2 regions of the Virgibacillus xinjiangensis genome follow, and region 2 is predicted to be linked to the other one. Evidence: predicted binding sites of a transcription regulator. Region 2 holds the regulator's gene; the other holds the start of a gene.
The links. The regulator Rex, encoded in region 2, represses fermentation and respiration genes when NADH is low (regulators of the CRP and FNR family bind a similar motif). The targets are predictions, from matches to a motif close to TTGTGAAATATTTCACAA.
Positions count from the first base shown of each region.

Region 1: the regulator Rex is predicted to act here: its motif matches at 4,499-4,516, upstream of ACFOGI_RS10265 (hemerythrin domain-containing protein).

Region 1 is NZ_JBHRSA010000041.1:169,760-180,128, forward strand. Features, by position in the region: gene ACFOGI_RS10250 (nitrate reductase subunit alpha) at 1-3,340, opposite strand, end outside; gene ACFOGI_RS10255 (hypothetical protein) at 3,324-3,614, opposite strand; gene ACFOGI_RS10260 (hypothetical protein) at 3,639-3,953, opposite strand; gene ACFOGI_RS10265 (hemerythrin domain-containing protein) at 3,994-4,410, opposite strand; gene ACFOGI_RS10270 (N-acetylmuramoyl-L-alanine amidase) at 4,845-6,182, shown strand; gene ACFOGI_RS10275 (S8 family peptidase) at 6,293-7,588, shown strand; gene ACFOGI_RS10280 (metal-sulfur cluster assembly factor) at 7,635-7,946, opposite strand; gene yjfP (esterase) at 8,034-8,795, opposite strand; gene ACFOGI_RS10290 (Cof-type HAD-IIB family hydrolase) at 8,935-9,768, shown strand; gene ACFOGI_RS10295 (DUF3813 family protein) at 10,040-10,249, shown strand.
Region 2 is NZ_JBHRSA010000056.1:60,126-70,494, forward strand. Features, by position in the region: gene groL (chaperonin GroEL) at 1-860, opposite strand, end outside; gene groES (co-chaperone GroES) at 921-1,205, opposite strand; gene ACFOGI_RS15395 (CPBP family intramembrane glutamic endopeptidase) at 1,528-2,238, shown strand; gene ACFOGI_RS15400 (YdiK family protein) at 2,241-2,444, shown strand; gene ACFOGI_RS15405 (redox-sensing transcriptional repressor Rex) at 2,499-3,137, opposite strand; gene ACFOGI_RS15410 (ABC-F family ATP-binding cassette domain-containing protein) at 3,278-5,194, shown strand; gene ACFOGI_RS15415 (FtsW/RodA/SpoVE family cell cycle protein) at 5,365-6,537, opposite strand; gene tsaD (tRNA (adenosine(37)-N6)-threonylcarbamoyltransferase complex transferase subunit TsaD) at 6,742-7,752, opposite strand; gene rimI (ribosomal protein S18-alanine N-acetyltransferase) at 7,749-8,198, opposite strand; gene tsaB (tRNA (adenosine(37)-N6)-threonylcarbamoyltransferase complex dimerization subunit type 1 TsaB) at 8,195-8,896, opposite strand; gene tsaE (tRNA (adenosine(37)-N6)-threonylcarbamoyltransferase complex ATPase subunit type 1 TsaE) at 8,918-9,379, opposite strand; gene thiL (thiamine-phosphate kinase) at 9,388-10,350, opposite strand.

The sequences.
Region 1 (10,369 bases), on a different contig from region 2:
CATTTTCATTCATCCATACCGTCTGCCAACCGCGGAACAGGGTCGACATCTGTGTCGTATCGGTAAACATGGTATGGATGCCCCACTTCTGATGGGGGGTCAAGTAACGGACGGTAATCGATTCTCCGTTCTCCTCCACCCCTTTTTCATTTTCCAGGAACGGTCGATGTGCTAGCGGCGGAATGTACAGTGGCAGGCCTTCCCCGAAATCTAAAATCATCTCATGGTCCAGATAAAAGCTCTGTCTGCCTGTCAATGTCCGCCAAGGAATGTTGTATTCTGTATTGACAGTAAATGGCGAATACCTCCGGTTGTCTTTCTCCAGTCCGCTCCATACTGGTGTGGAGATAGCGTGCCTTGGCTGAACGGTCAGATCGTTGAGGTTGAATTCCTCCTCTTCCCTACCTTCAGCAATATCGGATAGGTCCTGGCCAGTCTTCTTCTCGAGTGACTTCCATCCAGCAGTCGCCCGCTTGCCATTGGTGGCACCCGACATCAACAGGATGGCTTCGATCGCTTGCCTGTCCGTATAAAGATCTGGCAGCCCTTTGCCTATTCCTTCACGCCTTGAAATACCAACCCGCTTTCCAAGCTCTTCATATACTTCTTCACCTGGAATTGTAACGCCTTTGGAACCGTAGCCTTTCTTGATTTCCGGTCCGATTGTTGTCATTTTTTCATAAACCCTCGGGTAATCCCGCTGAACGACCTGCAGATTCGGCATGGTCTTGCCTGGTACCGGCTCAGTCTCTCCTTTGCGCCAATCCTTGACCTTGCCAAGAGCCTGGGAGATTTCTCCCGGGGTATCATGTGCCAGCGGTGTCATCATCAATTCCTCCGTTGCCGGCAGATGTTCTTCGGCCAGCTCGGAGAATACTTTCGCTATTTCACGAAAAGTATTCCAGTCGCTTTTCGCCTGCCATGGTGGAGAAATGGCCGGGTTGAACGGATGGACGAATGGGTGCAAGTCTGTGCTGCTGAGATCATATTTTTCATACCAGGTCGCAGCTGGAAGCACAATGTCGGAGAACAGCCCGGAACTGGTCATCCGGAAATCGACACTGACGAATAAATCCGTTTTACCTTTTGGAGCTTCTTCCGGAACATTGATCGTCTCCGGCTGCCAGGAATTTTCCGTATCGGTCAGCACCTGGTCTTCCCCACCGATCAGATGCCTGGCGAAATATTCATGTCCTTTCCCACTGTCACCCAGCAGGTTGGAACGCCAGTTGAAAAACACCTTAGGAAAGTTTCTCGGATCATCCGGGTTTTCAATGGACCAATCTATCTTTCCATCCTTGATTTGACGGACGACATCCTGGACCACATCTTCATTCGTCTCTGCCCCGCGTTCCTTGCTTTCCTTTACCAGGTCAATGGAATTCTGGGTGAATTGCGGAAAAGATGGCAGCCATCCCATCCGTACAGCCATTGCATTCAAATCAGCAGGATGCATATTATTATATTTGCCGCCCCACTCGGCGTCTCCGTTATCAATATTAGTTTCGTAACGGAATTGGTCGGTGGCAAAGTAGAAAAAAGACGTACCATTCTGATGACGCGGAGGCTTTTGCCAGTCGCCTGCAAAGGCAATTTGCTGCCACCCCTCAAGCGGTCGTACTTTTTCCTGTCCGACATAGTGGGCCCAGCCCCCGCCATTCACACCTTGGGAACCGGTAAGCAGTACTAGATTGAGAATGGAACGATAGATTTGGTCACTGTGATACCAATGGTTCGTTCCACCGCCCATCGCAATCATTGATTTTCCATTGGTGCGTGCAGCCGTGTCGGCGAACTCCTTGGCCACTTTGATTACATGGTTGCGGTTCACACTGGTGATCCCCTCCTGCCATGCAGGTGTGTATGCCTTCGGATCGTTATAATCTTTTGGATAATCACCCGGCAGGCCTCTGTTCACCCCCGTGTGGGCCATCATCAAATCATAGACGGTGACAGCTTTTCGCACGTTGCCGTCTTTATCTGTAATATGTTTCACCGGTACACCGCGTTCGACCGATCCTCCGCTTTCTCCCGAAAAATTAGGGAAGCGGACCATAGCTGTTTCATCGGATTCATTGATGAAGCTCAGCTGGGGATCAATGAAGGATCCATCTTCTTTTTCCAATTCCAAGTTCCAATTGCTGCTGCCGTCCCACCGGTGTCCTTGACTGCCATTCGGTGCTTCAGGCTGTTTCGTGGAGGCATCCCAAACCAGTGTTTTCCATTCCCCAAGCTCTTCTTCGCTGCCAAGATCTGCCGTACGCAGGAAGCGGTCGGAACGGATTCCTTTTTCATCCTCATCTAAAAGTACCAAGTACGGAAGGTCCGTGAATTTCTTTACATAATCGATAAAGTACGGAGTCTGTTTGTTTACGTAAAATTCTTTCAGGATGACATGCGTCATTGCCATTGCCATTGCCCCGTCGGTTCCGGCCTTAGCAGGAAGCCATAGGTCGGCAAATTTATCGTACTCCGCATAGTCCGGACTCACGCCAACAACCTTTGTGCCGTTGTAGCGGGATTCCACCATGAAATGTGCATCAGGTGTCCGTGTTTGTGGCAGGTTCGTTCCCCAAATGATGAAGTATTTGGAGTTATACCAGTCGGCACTTTCCGGCACATCTGTTTGTTCCCCCCACACTTGAGGCGAAGCGGGCGGAAGATCGGCATACCAGTCATAGAAGCTGAGGATGGTACCGCCAATCAACGACAGGAAGCGGGTTCCCGCTGAGTAACTGGCCATGGACATGGCTGGTATCGGGCTGAACCCTGTTACACGGTCAGGCCCGTACTGCTTGATGGTATGGATGGTCGATGCTGCAATGATTTCGCACATTTCCCTCCAATCCGCCCGGACAAAGCCGCCTTTTCCTCGCGCTTTCACATATTTCTCCCGTTTTTCCGGATGGTTGACAATGTTTTCCCAGGCAGCTACAGGGCCATAGCCTTCCGCTTTCTCGGCTTTCCACAATTCATAAAGGTCCCCGCGGATATAGGGATATTTCACACGGATCGGGCTATATGTGTACCATGAAAAGCTTGCTCCCCTTGGACATCCACGCGGCTCATACTCTGGAAAGTCATCGCCGGTGGTAGGGTAATCCGTCTGCTGTGTCTCCGAGGTGATGATGCCATCCTTGACATAGATTTTCCAACTGCAGGAACCCGTACAGTTCACCCCATGGGTAGAACGGACGGCTTTGTCATACTGCCATCTTCTACGGTAGATATCCTCGGAGTCTCTGGGCCGCGGGCTCTCTTCCGTCCACCCATCATTAATCCGTTTTCCTTCACGGAGATATCTTAATGACTGGAACAATTTATTAGTTTTTCGCTCCATTCATATCCTCCTCTTCAAGCATGCTGGCAAGCGGGTTGAACCGCTCTCCGGTAATACGGAAGCTTCCTTCCCCCTCTTCCAATTCCTCCAGAAAAACCTTGAGGCTTGGGGCATTTGCTGCCACCAGGATCAGCCGCTCCAGAGTATCCAAATCATTCATCTCATAAATGGATTCGACAACTTTGGGAGGAACCTTCCCAAAACGCATTTTCAAAATGGAAATCAAATCTTCCCGGTCTTCTACAAATCCTGCATCCTCTTCAAAGAAAAACAAGCAGCATCCTCCTTCTTCTATATGTTAAGGTTTCACCATTTTATAGTAGTCGGCAATCATGACTTCCCGGCAGGCTTCCCCTGTCCTTTGCACAAAATCCTGCAAGTCTTCCCCTTCCTGCTCAATCTCGTCCATGGAGAACACCTCTTCCTCTACATGGGTAAAACCTTCTCCATACTGCAGGATGACAAGTATGCCATTTTCCTCCTGTATGCCTTCCAGCTGTATATCATACGAGTGGATGTGGAACTGTTCTTCCAGCTGACTTGTGAGAAATCGATAGAGCTTCGGAGAAAGGACCCGAAGAAACTTTGCTTTCTTTTCTGTTATTTCTTCCATTGTCTGTACCTCCTATGTCGACAGAAGACCATATGGTTTACTAGCGCTCCGGCAAAATGCGTTCCTCTGCCTGATTGTGCAGCAAATCAACATGTACCAAGGATTGAAAACGAGTCAGCACCTCAGCACTCGCTCCTTCTGTATCAAGCAATTCTTTGATCTCCTCAATGAGGAGTCCCAAAAGTTCATGGTCCCTGGTCAAGGCTGTAATCTGGTCCTTCATTTCCGGATATTCTTCAAGTAGTTCCCGGTAAAGTCCCTCTTCCTCTTCCTTGGCATGTCTCAATGTCCGTGTTTCCCAGTGTTCAACCCCAACATATGCTACTTCCAATGCTTGCTCCTTCCGGTCATCTAACAGCAACCGCTCAAGAAGTTCGTTTAATTCCATGGCCTCTGTAAGGGCTGCCTCGTGAATGGCGGAGTGGCTGTCCACATGCTTTAAGCCAGGTCCTGACATCTAACTTCCTCCTATGCGTATTTACGCAGTTTTTGTCGAATGATGAATTAGTTTATTTATTCATAATAAATTTAATAGATAGTAATTGATGTGATAATTATCACACATTCAGTTTTTCGTGGTATTTTTTGCCTATGGAATTTGCGGAGAGGTAATTGCCTGGCATATCGTGTGGCTGTGGGATAACCTCCATCATCTGGTGGAATGTCGACAGGTGCAGATTACTTTCGGCAGGAGAAGCGGAATTCTACGACAAGTAGGCATGCATATCGAGGGTATGAGCTGAGAATCAAAGAAATTTCCGCCTGTCATTCACCCTGTAAAACTAAGAAACCCCTTTTTCACAAAGAAAATTAGATGCCGCCCAATTTTCTAGTACTTTATTACCATAGTATATAACTGGATTCCATTATTTTCGGAAAGGAAGGATTTCTATGAAACTATATCTCGACCCCGGCCATGGAGGGACTGATCCGGGTGCACAGGGCAATGGGATGTTGGAAAAAGACATTGTCTTGGATATCGCCCGGCAAATTCGGAGCATTCTCACGGACAATTATGAAGAGGTGGAAGTTCGTATGAGCCGTACCACGGACGTCAGCAAAAGCCTGGATCAGCGTACCACAGAGGCGAACGCCTGGGGGGCTGATTACTATTTGAGTATTCATTGTAATGCTTTCAACGGATCAGCGAAGGGGTATGAGGATTACATTTATAGCGGTTTATCAGAATCCTCTTCTACTGCCCGGTACCGGGATATCATGCATGAAGAAATCACAGAAGTGAATCAGTTAAAGGACCGTGGCAGGAAAAAGGCAAACTTCCACGTGTTACGGGAAAGCTCGATGTCCGCTCTTCTCACAGAGAACGGCTTCCTCGACAATGAGCAAGATGCCAGATTGATCAGTGACCCAGCATGGCGGCAACGTATTGCACAGGCACATGTCAATGGGCTTGCAAGAGCTTTTGACCTGCAAAAAAAGCAAGATACCAGCACTCTTTATAAGGTGATCGCCGGCTCCTTTCAATCAAGGGAAAATGCCGAACAGCGTACAGCTGATCTTCAGTTGCAGGGAATCGAGTCATTCATTGTTCCATTTACAACTTCTGGCGCCCAATGGTACCGCGTACAGGCAGGTGCTTTTTCTTCCAGGAGAAATGCCGAAATCAGACTGGAACAAGTTAAAAATGCTGGTGTGGAAGATGCATTCCTATACTCCATGGGCACTGGTACAGAAGAAGAACCAGAAGGGTATTCGATTTTCGGGGCAACCTATCTATCCCCAGAATTGATGGACCAATATGCATTAGAAATCAATCCGGCTGCTCCAGAACTGGGGGGCCATTACCTTGAAATCGGTGAATATTATGGAATCAGGGGAGACATCGCCTTCGCTCAGGCGATGCATGAGACAGACTTCTTCCAGTTTACGGGTACCGTACAGCCCGAACAGAACAACTTCGCTGGAATCGGGGCGACAGGAAACAATAATCCCGGCGCAAGCTTTGATTCTCCAAGAGAGGGTGTCCTTGCCCACATTCAACACCTTTATGCGTATGCTTCCAATGAACCTCTTCCTGACAGGTTTCCATTGACGGATCCCCGATTTGATTTGGTAGATCGAGGTTCAGCTCCCTCTTGGGTAAAGCTGAACGGAAAATGGGCAGTGCCAGGAGATAACTATGGCGAATCGATTCTTGATCTCTATGGCAGAATGCTCGATGAATCCATCCGCAAATTGCAGCAAATGGGAGAAAACGTGGGAGAATAACCCTTTTTCTGCCTATTTCCTCCATCTATAGGAAACCTTCCCCATTCCTCCTTTCATCCAGATACGTACGATGCTAGTGCACGTACTTTTCTGAGAGAGGAGGTGATTTTTTGCTGAACTTCTCCATGATTCAACTGCTGCGGAAAAATGGTAATAAAGTCGATAAGACCGTCCGGCAAGAATTGATCGGTTTTTACCGTCCATTCCGCTCTATCCCCTGTTTTTTGCATCGTCCCATTGAAATATTCAGGAAAAAAGTGAAAAAAATGCCGATCCTTATCGAGTTTGAATCAAATTCTTTTACGGCTGGGATGAGTGAAATCCAAGGTAAATGCAGCCAGCTTCGTGAGCTTCCGCTAATCTCCAGCTGTTCCGCTAAAACCTCTGTAGAGAATATTGAATATCTTCTTACAAACTGCAGCCATATCAAAAAAATCCACTATGACCGAAAGATGACAGCTCTGTTGGATACCGCTGTCCCTTCCATTCATGCAGACCAACTTCAGCAAGCTGGATGGACCGGGAAAGATGTAACCATTGCCGTTGTAGACACTGGCATCCATCCACATCCAGACCTGGAAGACCGCATCCTCGGTTTCTCCGACCTAGTCAATGGCAGAAGCGAAACGTATGATGATAATGGGCATGGTACTCATTGTGCAGGAGATGCGGCCAGTAATGGCGCTCAGTCTGCCGGACAATATCAGGGACCGGCTCCAGAAGCTAACTTGGTCGGTGTAAAGGTACTCGACAAAATGGGAGCTGGTTCACTTTCAACGGTTATCGAAGGTATCCAGTGGTGTATTGATAACCAATCCGCATATAACATTCGCGTTCTATCCCTTTCCCTCGGTTCGGAAGCGGTAGAATCGGCGGAGGATGATCCTGCCGTACAGGCGGTGAATCGTGCATGGCAGAGTGGTATTGCAGTATTTGCCGCAGCCGGCAACTCAGGGCCAGACCCACAGTCGATTGCAAGCCCGGGTATCAGCCCGATGATCATTACGGTCGGCGCGGTTGATGACAATGATACGGCTCAACGATCGGATGTGACAGTACCAGACTTTTCAAGTCGCGGACCGACCATAGATGAAGAAGTTAAACCGGATTTGCTAGCACCAGGAGTCAATATTGTCTCCCTAAGATCACCAGGTTCTTTCATTGATAAAACCAATAAAGGGGCTCGTGTGGGTTCAGACTATATTTCCTTGTCAGGTACCTCAATGGCTACACCGATTTGTGCTGGGGTCGCCGCCCAATTGCTGGAACAGGACAGAGAACGGTCACCAGACGATATAAAGACGCTGTTGTTAGAGGCGTCTGAAGATATAGGACAACCTCCCAATGTACAGGGAAATGGTTATCTGAACGCTTCCGAATTGCTCCCAGAAGAGCAGACGGATTAAAAAAAGCTGACCCGCTCAAGAAGCGGACCAGCTTTTTCTTTTTTTATTAATCCGGAATACCAAGAGCAATCTTGGCGTAGCGGGACATCATATGTTTGTCCCAAGGCGGATTCCATACAATGTTCACTTCGACTTCTTTTACTTCCGGAATGTCATCCAGCGCCATCTTCACATCACGTTCGATATGGGCAGACAGCGGACAGCCCATTGCCGTCAAGGTCATCGTCACTGTACAAAGACCCTCTTCATTCAAGTCGACATCATATATCAAGCCAAGATTGACAATATCGATTCCCAATTCCGGGTCAATAACATTCTCCAATGCGCCCATCAGATTTTCCTTCATTGCCTCTTCCATGGATTTACCTCCTCGTATCATCTGTACTTCTATTTAAACATATTTCGACTGTTTAATAAATGATTTAAATCACACATTGCATCCATTCTACAGATGTTTTTCAAACCACTTGGCAGTCTCCAACACAGCTTGCCGGCTAACTTTATGTCCTCTGTTCTCCTCTTTTATGAACTGGATCTTGTCCTTGTCCGTATATTCCCCTTCTACTTGTTCATAAAATGTAAAGGAATGATCGAACGGCACCACGGCATCACTTTCTCCATGCCAGAACAACAACGGCCGTTGGCTAAGCTTTTCCGGATTCTCCGACAAGTCATAGTCTTCCAACTGTTTATACAGACTGCCGATCATATCTTCCGTGATAGGAAGGTCCCCTACCTTTTTGAAACTTTCCACCAATGTTTTCGCGTACACGGTAATCTTGGGGGAACCCATTAACACGGCGGCAGTACGGATCCAAGGATACTGGGCGAGTGCTGCCGATGTAGTGATCCCGCCCATGCTTGTTCCGGCAACACCTATGCGACCGTCTTCCAACAGGCCGGATGTTTCCAGATGATCCTTGATATCTTTCAGTTCCTTGACGTTTTGGATGACGATATCCCAGAAGGAGACCTGCTTTTTCATGTCGGATTCTCCCCCCTCTCTTTCACCGTGAAACTTACTGTCAGGAAGTACTACCCGGAATCCTTTTCCAGCCAGCAGATAAGCAAGTGGCAGGTTGTGCTCTTTTGCACTTGTAAAGCCGTGGAAATAGGTTACTGTCGGCAAAGCATCGTCTTTCCGAACAGCATCCACCACAACCAAGCAGGGAATCCCTTTTATCGTCTCTTCATGTATAGCGATCATTCGTCCGTCCCCTTTTTCTATTTTTTTCATTATTTCTTCATTCTAATAGGGGGGAATAGACTTTTGCAAATTTTGCAGCTGAGTATTACTTTACAACTTTACCCACCGCCTATACACTTATTAAATACGAGGTGAAAATATGGAAAATAAAAAACATTTGATTGCTTTGGATTTAGATGGAACGCTTTTAACTGATAAAAAAGAAATCAGCTGGCATACAAGGGAAATGGTTCTTCAAGCCATGTTGGAAGGCCATGTTGTTGTCATTGCCACCGGGAGACCTCACCGTGCCAGCATTGATTATTATCATAACCTGGGGTTGAACACCCCAATGGTCAATTTTAATGGAGCCCTGGTGCACCATCCAAATGACAATAAGTGGGAGGCCCTGCATAATCCGATGCCATTGACGACGGCTAAAAAAATCATTGATGTCTGTTATGATCTCGATGTAAAGAATATCCTTGCCGAAGTTCGGGATGATGTCTACCTTGATGAATATGATGAGCAGATTATCGATATTTTCCAAGAAGGCGGCCAAGACACCCCTTTTCGGATCGGCAAAGTGAAAAATCAGCTGGATACTGATCCAACTTCCGTACTGATCCATCCGAAGGAAGACCACATCTATACACTCAGGAACCACCTGGATGACTACCATGCCGAATTGATTGAACACCGTAAATGGGGTGCTCCATGGAATATAATCGAAATTGTAAAAAAAGGCATCAACAAAGCAGTCGGACTGCAGAAAATCGCCCATTATTTCAATATCCCACAGAATCGCATCATTGCATTCGGCGATGAAGACAACGACCTGGAAATGATCGATTATGCAGGAGTTGGCGTGGCGATGGGCAATGCCATACCCGAGCTTAAAACCGTGTCCAAACACATAACCAAAACCAATGAAGAAGATGGAATCGGCCTGTTCCTGGAAGAGTATTTAAATCTTAAGAAAAAGTCCTTTTAATCCCGATTTTTACCAAGACTAATGGGTTCGAGTACGAACCATACTAGGAGTGGACGTTGAAAAGCGTTCACTTTTCTCATTTCCGTTCACAATACGCTGTATCTCCAAGGAGGAGTTTCCGGTGGGAAAACGCAGCAAATCTAAACGATTCAGCCACCAAGGTGCTGAATCCGTCAAGAAGCATGCGGAAAAGTTTCCATATCGTTCCCGTCTCTCTGACACCATAAGGGAACGCGGCTAAGCAGTAAACACACTTGAGGAGGGGTTTTCGGTGCAAAACAATAACAACAACATGTTTCAACAAGCACGAAATGCCGTAATGAACATGATGCAAGGAAATAACAACGGCAACCCGAGCCAGGCAGAGCAGCAAGCTGCACAAAACGCCATCCAAGCCGCATATAATGAAGCTACCCCACAGGAAAAGCAAGAATTGCAACAGCTCGAACAGCAGCTGAAACAGCATAATAAATTGCAGTAACACAGGTAGAACGGGAATACCACGCAGGCGAATGCCACTTCATTCTGGTGATGAAACGGGTTTGCCATATGCGGAAGTAAGCCTCCGTTACGTGATAGCGGGGGCTTACTTATCAAATCT
Region 2 (10,369 bases):
AGCATTGCTTTACGACGGTCACCAAATCCTGGTGCTTTAACTGCTACTGCATTGAATGTGCCACGAAGCTTGTTCACAACCAATGTAGCCAGTGCTTCCCCTTCTACATCTTCAGCAATGATCAGCAATGGTTTACCTTGCTGTACCACTTGCTCAAGAACAGGCAATACTTCTTGGATATTGCCGATTTTCTTATCAGTCACAAGGATGTATGGGTCTTCCAGTTCAGCCACCATTTTGTCCTGGTCTGTCACCATGTATGGAGAAGCATATCCACGGTCGAATTGCATACCTTCCACTACTTCAAGTTCCGTATTGAACCCTTTGGATTCTTCAATAGTGATGACACCATCATTGCCAACACGTTCCATAGCCTCAGCAATCAAGCTGCCCACTTCATCGTCAGAGGAAGAGATTGCAGCGACCTGTGCAATGGATTCTTTGTTTTCAATTGGGTTAGAAATGGTTTTCAGCTCTTCTACGGCTGAAGCAACTGCTTTTTCGATACCACGACGGATACCAACAGGATTGGCACCGGATGTAACGTTCTTCAGACCTTCACGGATCATTGCCTGTGCAAGAACAGTAGCGGTAGTTGTACCATCACCGGCAACATCATTGGTTTTGGAAGCAACTTCGGATACCAGCTGTGCACCCATGTTTTCAAAAGCATCTTCCAGTTCGATTTCCTTGGCGATTGTCACACCGTCATTGGTAATCAGCGGGGAACCGAATTTCTTATCCAACACGACATTGCGGCCCTTTGGCCCTAATGTAACTTTTACTGCATCTGCCAAAGTATCTACACCGCGAAGCATGGCGCGGCGAGCGTCTTCACTGAATTTAATGTCTTTAGCCATAATATATATCCTCCTTGAAAATAATTTTTGGTTTTATTAAGTATATTTATATTCTTCTGTTTAGCTAACTACTGCCAGGATGTCGCTTTCACGAAGAATTAAGTATTCGGTACCTTCATGGTTCACTTCTGTACCGGCAAACTTAGAGAAGATGATACGGTCTCCTTCAGAAACCTCAAGTGCCACTCTTTCTCCATTGTCTGCAACTTTACCAGAACCGACGGCTACAACTTTTCCTTCCTGCGGTTTTTCTTGTGCAGAATCTGGAAGTACGATACCGCTTGCAGTTTTTTCTTCTTGTTCTACAAGCTCAATTACAACGCGATCTCCTAGTGGTTTAATCATGTAGAAAGCCTCCTTAATCCTCTTTGAATTAAATTTATTAGCACTTGGAAGTGCTGAGTGCTAATCACAGTTTATATAATAAATAATTCGATTTAAAAATGCAAGCATTGTAACTGTAAATTTTTATATAATTTTGGTAACCATGGTCAACCCATTTAAGGAGGTATAAGTCCGGGTTGCGGTCATTCTATTATAATAGATGTAGCAGGTATGATAAAATGATTACTATGCATGAAATCACCTCCTGCATGGGGGCTTTATCCGGCAGGGATTTTTGCCGCCCGCTGGCATGCGATAAACTTTTTAAAGGAGTCGTTACACATTGCCGAAACGCTATTGGTGGGTTATCGCAACTTATATTATCATGCAGTTTTCTGCAATAATTGGTGCACCAGTTTTATATGCTGTTTTTCCGATTACTGATTTCGAGGCTGTCATCTATTGGTCCATTCTCAGTTTCATTGCGGCACTGATTGTTACCATCTTACTGATGAAGCCAGACATGCAGGCCGGAAATTCCAGAGATGCATCGTCCTTGGGCACAGTGGTCATATGGTCCATTTTAGGAGTGTTCATGGCCTTCGCAGCCCAGACGATTGCTGGACTGATTGAAATGGAATTGCTCGGGATTGAATCTGGTTCGGAGAATACCCAGCAGATTATGGATATTACGAGGGCCGCTCCAATTTTTATGGTGATCCCGGCATTGATTGCTCCAATTTTGGAAGAAATTATCTTTCGTAAGATCATTTTTGGAAGTTTATATAAACGGATGAATTTTTTCTTCGCTGCGTTACTGTCCGCATTGGTCTTCGGCTTGATCCACTTGGATCCTACCCATATTTTGGTCTATGCTTCCATGGGATTCGTCTTTGCGTTTCTCTATGTACACACCAAACGGATCATTGTACCGATCATTGTGCATGCAGCGATGAATACCATAGTTGTTCTGGCCCAGTACGGGCTTACTCCTGAGGAGATTGAGCGTATGCAACGGCAATTGGAACAGCAGATGATACTGATAGGAGGTTAAGTATGAGAGTTTCCCCGCTCACTTCGGCAATTATCTATTTTGCCATGGGTGCCGTTTTTATATACGCAGCCATTCAGACAGCAGATGAAACCATTTGGAATTTTACCACCATACTGCTTGCGGTGGTTGCTACCATGGATTTCGGAGTCGCCATCCGTATGGTGAACATCCATTTACAAATCAAAAAGAAAAATAAAAAGGATTAATCATTTCCGGCTACAGAAAAACCTGTCGAATCAACGTTCGACAGGTTTTTTCCATTATTCCGGTGTATCAAGCGGGTAGTGTTTCAAGAAATAAACCAACGCTTGCAGTTCCACAGCGAGATCAATATGGTGAACACGCACATGGGACGGCACCGTAATCCTTGCCGGGGTGAAGTTGAGGATTCCTTCTACACCGAACTCGACAAGGCGCTCTGTTACACGTTCAGCTTCCACTGCTGGAATCGTAAGGATTGCCACTTTCATCCCTTCCATCCTTTGTTCCATTTCATCTATATGATAGACGGGTACTCCTCCTATATCCGTTCCTACCTTTTGCGGATCCGCATCGAAAGCCGCTTTTATCTTTATATTATTGTTCTTCATAAAATTATAATTCAAGAATGCTGTACCAAGGTTACCTACACCAATCAGTGCAACCTCTGTAATCTCATTCTGATCCAATGTCTCCCGGAAAAAGCCCAGAAGGTATTCCACATTATATCCATATCCTTTTTTTCCTAGTGCGCCAAAATAGGAAAAGTCTCTTCGGATGGTGGCAGAATCCACTTTAACCGCTTCACTCAGTTCCTTGGAAGACACACGGGCTTTCCCCTGCTGATTAAGGTTATTTAAAAAACGGTAATATAATGGCAGACGTTTGGCAGTTGCCTGTGGGATGTTATCTTGTACCATAACTATTCCTCTTTTCCATTCTTGATTAATGGCTCACTTACATTTTACCAGAAAAAAAGAGAAAAGTCGTGATTGTTTTCACAAGTTGATTGCCTGGTTGATTCCATATAAGATAGACTTGAATAGATGAGGTGAACAAAATGATATTAATGCAGTTGAATGGAGTTTCCAAATCCTTTGGGGCTGAGGAAATTTTACGCAACGTAAAAATAGAGATAAAAGACCGTGATCGAATTGCGATTGTTGGCAGGAATGGTGCCGGCAAATCGACTCTCCTTAAAATAATGGCCGGTGAGTTTACATACGATGAGGGAGACATCTTCCAGCCGAAGGAAACAACCATCGGTTATCTCTCACAGCACACTTCCCTGGAGTCGGACAAAACAATCTGGGAAGAGATGCTGGAGGTATTCCAGCATCTGATCGACCGTGAGAAGGAATTGAGGGAGCTCGAGCAAAAAATGGGCGGCAACCTGCCGTCTGATGAATCACAAAAGCTGTTGGAAGAGTACGACCGCCTCCAGCAGGCCTTCCAGCGCGATGGCGGTTATATGTATGAAGCGGAGATCAAGGCAGTTCTGAGCGGACTGAATTTCCAGGACTACAGTTATGACACCGCCATCCGGGAATTGAGCGGAGGACAGAAGACCCGCCTGGCTCTTGGGAAGCTTCTGTTAATGAAGCCTCACTTGCTTATATTGGATGAGCCCACCAACCATTTGGACATCGATACGCTTGGTTGGCTGGAAAATTACCTGAACGGGTATCCAGGCGCCATTGTCATTGTCTCGCATGACCGGTATTTTCTCGATAAAACAGTAAATATAGTTTATGAGGTCTCCAGACACCGGACGAAAAAATATCATGGCAGCTACAGTAAATTCTTGGAACAGAAAGCCAGGGATTATGAACAAGAGCTCAAAGAGTATGAGAAACAACAGACAGAGATCAAGAAGATGGAAGACTTCATCCAGCGGAATATTGCGCGTGCTTCCACCACCAAGCGAGCGCAAAGCAGACGGAAACAGCTGGAGAAAATGGAAATAGTGGATAAGCCACTAGGTGATGAGGCATCTGCCAATTTCTCCTTCCAAATCAAGAGAAGAAGTGGCAACGATGTACTCAGGTTAAATAACCTCAGTTTCCGCTATGAAGAGGACAGCAAGCCTCTCTTCTCCAATGTTGACCTGGAGGTGAACCGCGGAGAAAGGATTGCCCTGGTCGGCCCGAATGGAGTCGGGAAAACCACCCTGTTGAAGATCATCATGGGGAAACACCAGCCAATTGAGGGGAAGATACAGGAAGGTACGAATGTCCAGATAGGATATTATGATCAGGAGCAGGCAGACCTCTTCTCCTCCAAGACCGTGCTGGATGAATTATGGGATGAGCATCGCACCGTGAATGAGAAGGATATCCGAACCATTCTAGGCAACTTTCTTTTTTCAGGAGATGATGTGCTTAAACCAGTCGATTCCTTGAGCGGTGGGGAAAAAGCCCGACTCGCCCTTGCCAAACTGATGATGCAGAAAGCGAACTTGCTGATTTTGGATGAGCCCACCAACCATTTGGATATTAATAGTAAAGAAGTACTGGAAGCAGCCCTTCAAGATTTTCCGGGGACCATCCTATTTGTTTCCCATGACCGTTATTTTATCAATCGCATAACTGACCAGGTGGCTGAAATGAGACAGGATGGCATGACTGTCTACCTTGGGGATTACGATTATTATATGGAGAAAAAGGCGGAGGAAGCGGAAATAGCCAGACTTCAACAGACAGAGGAAGTCGTCCATAAAGCTGATCAGAAAGCACGTGACTATCGGCAAGATAAGAAGATACAAAGAGAAGAACGTAAGAAGCAAAGGCGTATACAGGAAGTCGAGGAAGAAGTGGAAAAACTGGAAGCAGACCTTGTCCTGCTTGAGAAGCAGATGGCTGAGCCGGAAGTCTATCAAGATCATGAAAAAGCGCTGGAACTTACAAAGCAGACCAGTGATCTTAAGCGGGATATAGACCTGTTAATGGAAGAATGGACCGCTCTGCAGGAGGATTAGACAACCCCTCTGCGAAGCTAATGGAATAATAGCATTTCTTTATTATAAAAGGCTTAGAGAATCTCTATCTCTAAGCCTTTTTCTCTGCATTTATATAAAACATGTGTTATGAGACTAGACTGCCTCTCTGCAGTTATAATGTACATGGTGGATAGCCATGCAGTAATTTGTCATTTGAACAAGTAGTCATTCTGTATCGTATGTTCTACTGCAACACGATAGATAAGGCCGAAGCCGATCATCGTTGACAACACACTGCTTCCACCATAACTGACCAGGAGAAGCGGAATCCCTGTGATCGGCATAATACCAAGGGTCATACCGATGTTCTGAAAGACATGGATCAACAGGACACTGAAGTAGCCAAAACACAAATAAGCACCGAATGGAGAATGACTATACGTATTCAACCCTAGAGTTACAAGTTTGTATAAGAGCATAAAATAGAGGAAGATGACCAGTGCACTACCGATGAAGCCGAAACTTTCTCCTATCACCGAAAAGATAAAATCAGTATGGGCTTCAGGATATGGCACCTCCAGATTATCCATCCCTTTACCGAACAGCTGCCCGGAGCCAAGTGCCATATAGGCCCGATCAAAGTGGAATGTCGCATCACTTGATTGCTGTGTCGGATCGAACCAGGTGAGAATTCTGTTAATCTGGTATCCTTTTATACCGATCGTATCCTGTGCCAGCTGAGGAAAACGGATGATAAATCCAAGCAGGGCAGCAATCGACGCCGTACTTGCTGCAACAAGTGTCATAATGATTTTCCAACTGATGCCTGAAAGAATAATAAACATGCCAAGGACAAATACATAGACCATTGCCGTCCCGAAATCAGGCTGCATCATGATTAATACTACTGGCATGGCAACTATCAATACAAGTTTACCCAGTAAAAAAGTATCTGATTTTAAAGTTGGAGCAACATGTTTAGACCTATGCCGGCTCACGGTTGCTGCCAAGAAGAGAATCGTCGACATTTTAACAAATTCACCCGGTTGCAAGGACAAGCCTGGAAATTGGAACCAACTTTTGGCTCCATTGACAGGATAGGCAATACTTGCCGGGCTAATCAATAGTAAAAACAGAACAAAAACACCGAAGATGTAGATGAAGGTACTGGCCTTATATAGCTGGTCTAAATCGAAATACTGAATGGCCGCGACAAGACAGGCCCCTATCAAAAACCAAAGCACCTGTTTCAGTACAAAATTTTCGTTCCCATACTGCTCAAGCTGCTGAGCATTATAGATGGCCAACAGACTTACACACACAAACATGATGAACAGAATGATCAAATCACTCTGCATATAATAGGATTGCTTCTTATTCATTATCGTATCACCAAATTTCTCTCCGCTTCCCCAGATTTGTCCACAAGCAATTATTCTGATGAACCTTTTAACATAAAGTTGCCAACAAGGTTATGCACACTATCCACAACCAGAACGCAAGTTATCCACTATTTCTGTCCACACCGCCGACTCTCTATGAACAGTATATCATACAGGTTACCCACATAATTGTGGACAACCTGTTTATTTTAATAACAGGGACGCATTGGCATTCAAGTCGAGTTTTGCCGTATTCCCTCGTTCATAAGAAATCGCTCCTGCAGCCGCAATCATGGCAGCATTGTCCGTACACAGCTTCAATGACGGTATCTTTAAAGGGATTCCTGTACCACTGAATTTCTGATCCAATGATTTACGCAAACCTTGATTCGCAGCAACCCCCCCTGCAACAATCACCTGCTCCACCTGATACTCTTCAGCAGCCCGAAGTGTCTTTTCTGTCAGCACTTCTACAACGCTTGCTTGGAAGCTCGCGGCAACATCTTCTTTTTTTATTATTTCTCCCCGCTGCTTTCCATTGTGAATTTTATTGATGACAGCCGATTTCAATCCACTGAAACTGAAATCATAACTGCCTGCCTCCAACCAAGCCCTTGGAAAGTCGATGCTTTCTTCTCCTTCAGAGGCCAACCGATCGATATGCGGCCCGCCAGGATATGGCAATTCGAGCATCCGAGCAACTTTGTCATAAGCCTCACCTGCTGCGTCGTCCCGTGTTTCCCCGATAACTTGGTACTCTCCGTGGGCACGCATCAATACAAGCTCTGTATGGCCGCCTGAAACGATTAAAGCGAGCAACGGAAAGGTGAATTCGCTCTCCAATCGATTAGCATAGATATGACCAGCTATATGATGGACACCGATCAACGGCTTATGTTTGGCAAATGCCAAAGCTTTCGCTGTATTAACCCCGACTAAAAGAGCACCGACTAGTCCAGGACCTTCTGTTACTGCAATCGCATCAATATCTTCCCAGTCCATCTCTGCCTGGTTGAATGCCTCTTCCAACACAAGCGTTATTTGCTCTACATGATGCCGTGAAGCGATTTCTGGAACGACTCCGCCAAACCGTTTATGACTTTCGATTTGGGAAGCAACCACATTGGAAATGATTTCTCTTCCATTTTTAACAATAGCAACCGCCGTTTCATCACAGCTTGTCTCGATTCCTAATATATTCACATCTTTTTTCATCGCAGATTCACCCACATTACTATAGCGTCTTCCTGGTTATCCGTATAATAGTTTCTTCGGATTCCGCCAGGTACAAGGCCAAATTTTCGATATAACTTTTGAGCAGTTAGATTGGATTTCCGGACTTCTAGTGACAACCGGCTAACCCCCATCATGGTCATTTGCTGCAGTACATACTGAAACAGCATTTGTCCCAGTTTTCTTCCGCGGTATTCCGGATGGATAGCTATATTGGTGATCTGAGCATCCTCGAATACCACCCAAGTGCCTGCATAGCCTGCAATTACCTTCTCCACTTCAATAACAAAATAATGGGCATGCCGATTATCGACCAGTTCCTGATAAAAAATATCAGTTGTCCAAGGAGTGGCAAAAGAAGCTCGCTCTACATCAAGAACTTGATCGACATCCTCAGTTCCCATTTTTCTTATGATCCCGGCCGTCATTTTTCTTGTTCCTTTTGGGCTTCCAGCCACTTAGCTTCTGCTTCCGCCAAACGTAGATAGTTCGGGACAAGGGTATGCTTGTCATCTTTCTCTTTCCCCATAGCCGCTAGAGCCAAATGGCCAGCCTTGGGCATATGATATGGAGCATCCGGGATAACCGCAAGATCCCCAAAATATTGTCTGATCCGTTCACCGTGCTTGGCAATATCCGGACTTATAAACAGAACCTTTTTCTCTCTGGCCGCCACATCTTCGAGCAAATCTTCCATAGGGAGGTTGGCCTCTTCCCTTATAAGTGACATCCGCTCATTCCCCCACTCGAAGACACCACTATATACCAGTCCACGCCGCGCATCAAAAAAGGGACAGACCATTCCATTGAAAAAGCGTCCCTGATAACTGAGCACTTCCAAACTGGACACCCCTGTTACTGGGATGCCTAGGGCCCATGCCATCGATTTAGCAGTAGAAAGGCCGATACGCACGCCTGTATATGAACCGGGACCCTTTGCCACCACAATTTGGTCCAAGTCTTCCGGCTTCATACTTACTTCTTCCATTAACTGTTGGATAGCAGGCATCAGCCGGACGGAATGGTTTTTCGCCAAATTTGTCATTATTTCTCCTATTAACTGTCCATCCTTTAAAATGGCTACCCCCATTATCTGATTCGATGTATCAATTGCAAGTGTGTTCATAGTTATAAAATGCTCCTTACTTTAGACACCAGCACGCAGCAACTCTCGGACAACCCTGTTGTAATGTTTGCCCCGCGGGGTGAATTCCAATGTTCTTATATTTTCGTCTACATAGTTGATTTTTATTGCCAATCTCTCTTCCGGCAATATGTCATCAATAAATTGAGGCCATTCTATGATGGACACACCGTCTCCATGCAAGTACTCATCTAAACCAATATCCTCTTCAGAGCCCTCCAGACGATAAACATCCATGTGATACAAAGGGATTTCTCCCTCGTACTCTTTTACAATTGTAAAGGTAGGACTACTGACAGTCCGCTCAATCCCCAACCCTTCAGCAATTCCCTTTGTAAACGTCGTCTTACCTGCCCCTAAATCCCCTTCCAATGTCAGGACATCACCGGGTTTCAATAGAGAAGCAAGTCTAACTGCGAGCTGTATCGTTTCCAGGTCTGTATTAGTCTGTACTTTTTCTGTCATTATGTCACCTACTTTAAATGGGTGTATCCTTCTTTATATAATGGAGTCTTTCCATTAGCCGTCTCTAAGTAAACATGGGAGGATTGCGGCCGAGCTACATATCCTATTCGGGTGATTGGTGTATTTGTATTTTCTGCCGCTTCTCTTACACTTTCCCAGTCTTCTTTTGCTACAGTACCAACAAGTTCAAAGTCTTCTCCACCGTACAGCTTCCATTTATATTGCAACTGGGTCGGAAATTGGGAATAGTGAGTACTGACAGGAAGAGCAGTCTCCTTCACCACCATTGTTAGCTGGGAGGCTTCCGCAATTTCATTCAGTTCACTTGCAAGGCCATCACTGATATCATTCAGAGATACCCGACGTACCCCTTGAAGCTCCGCAGCGAATTCTGCTCTGGGAGATGGCATGCGGTGCCGCCGTATAAAATAGTCTTCCTCCACATATTCCCCTTTATTGGTTAGGATATGAAAGCCGGCCTGCGAATCGCCAAGTGATCCTGTGACAAATATAACATCGCCTTCACGGGCGGAACTACGATATCTGGCCTTTCCCGAATCGGTATATCCGATGACGGTAATAGAGATAGAGAGCTCCGAGCCTGACACCGTATCCCCACCGATTAAATCCATCTGATACATGGATGCCAAGTAATCCATCCCGGAAAATATTCTTGTCACACTTTCAGCCTTCAAATCACTTGGGATCACGATGGAAGTCAAATAAAAAGCAGGTGTAGCACCCATTGCAGCCAAATCACTAATATTCGCTGCAAGTGCCCGGTAACCTGCATGGAACAGAGACATCGTATGCTTGGAAAAATGGACATTTTCCACCATTGTATCTACCGAGGTAACTATGTCCCTATTCTGCTGTCGAAAAACAGCAGCATCATCCCCAACTCCTCTTAGCAGTGTTGGCTGCCTATAATATTTTTGCTTGATTGAATCAATAAATGAAAATTCATCCATATGGGCCTCACCACTTCTT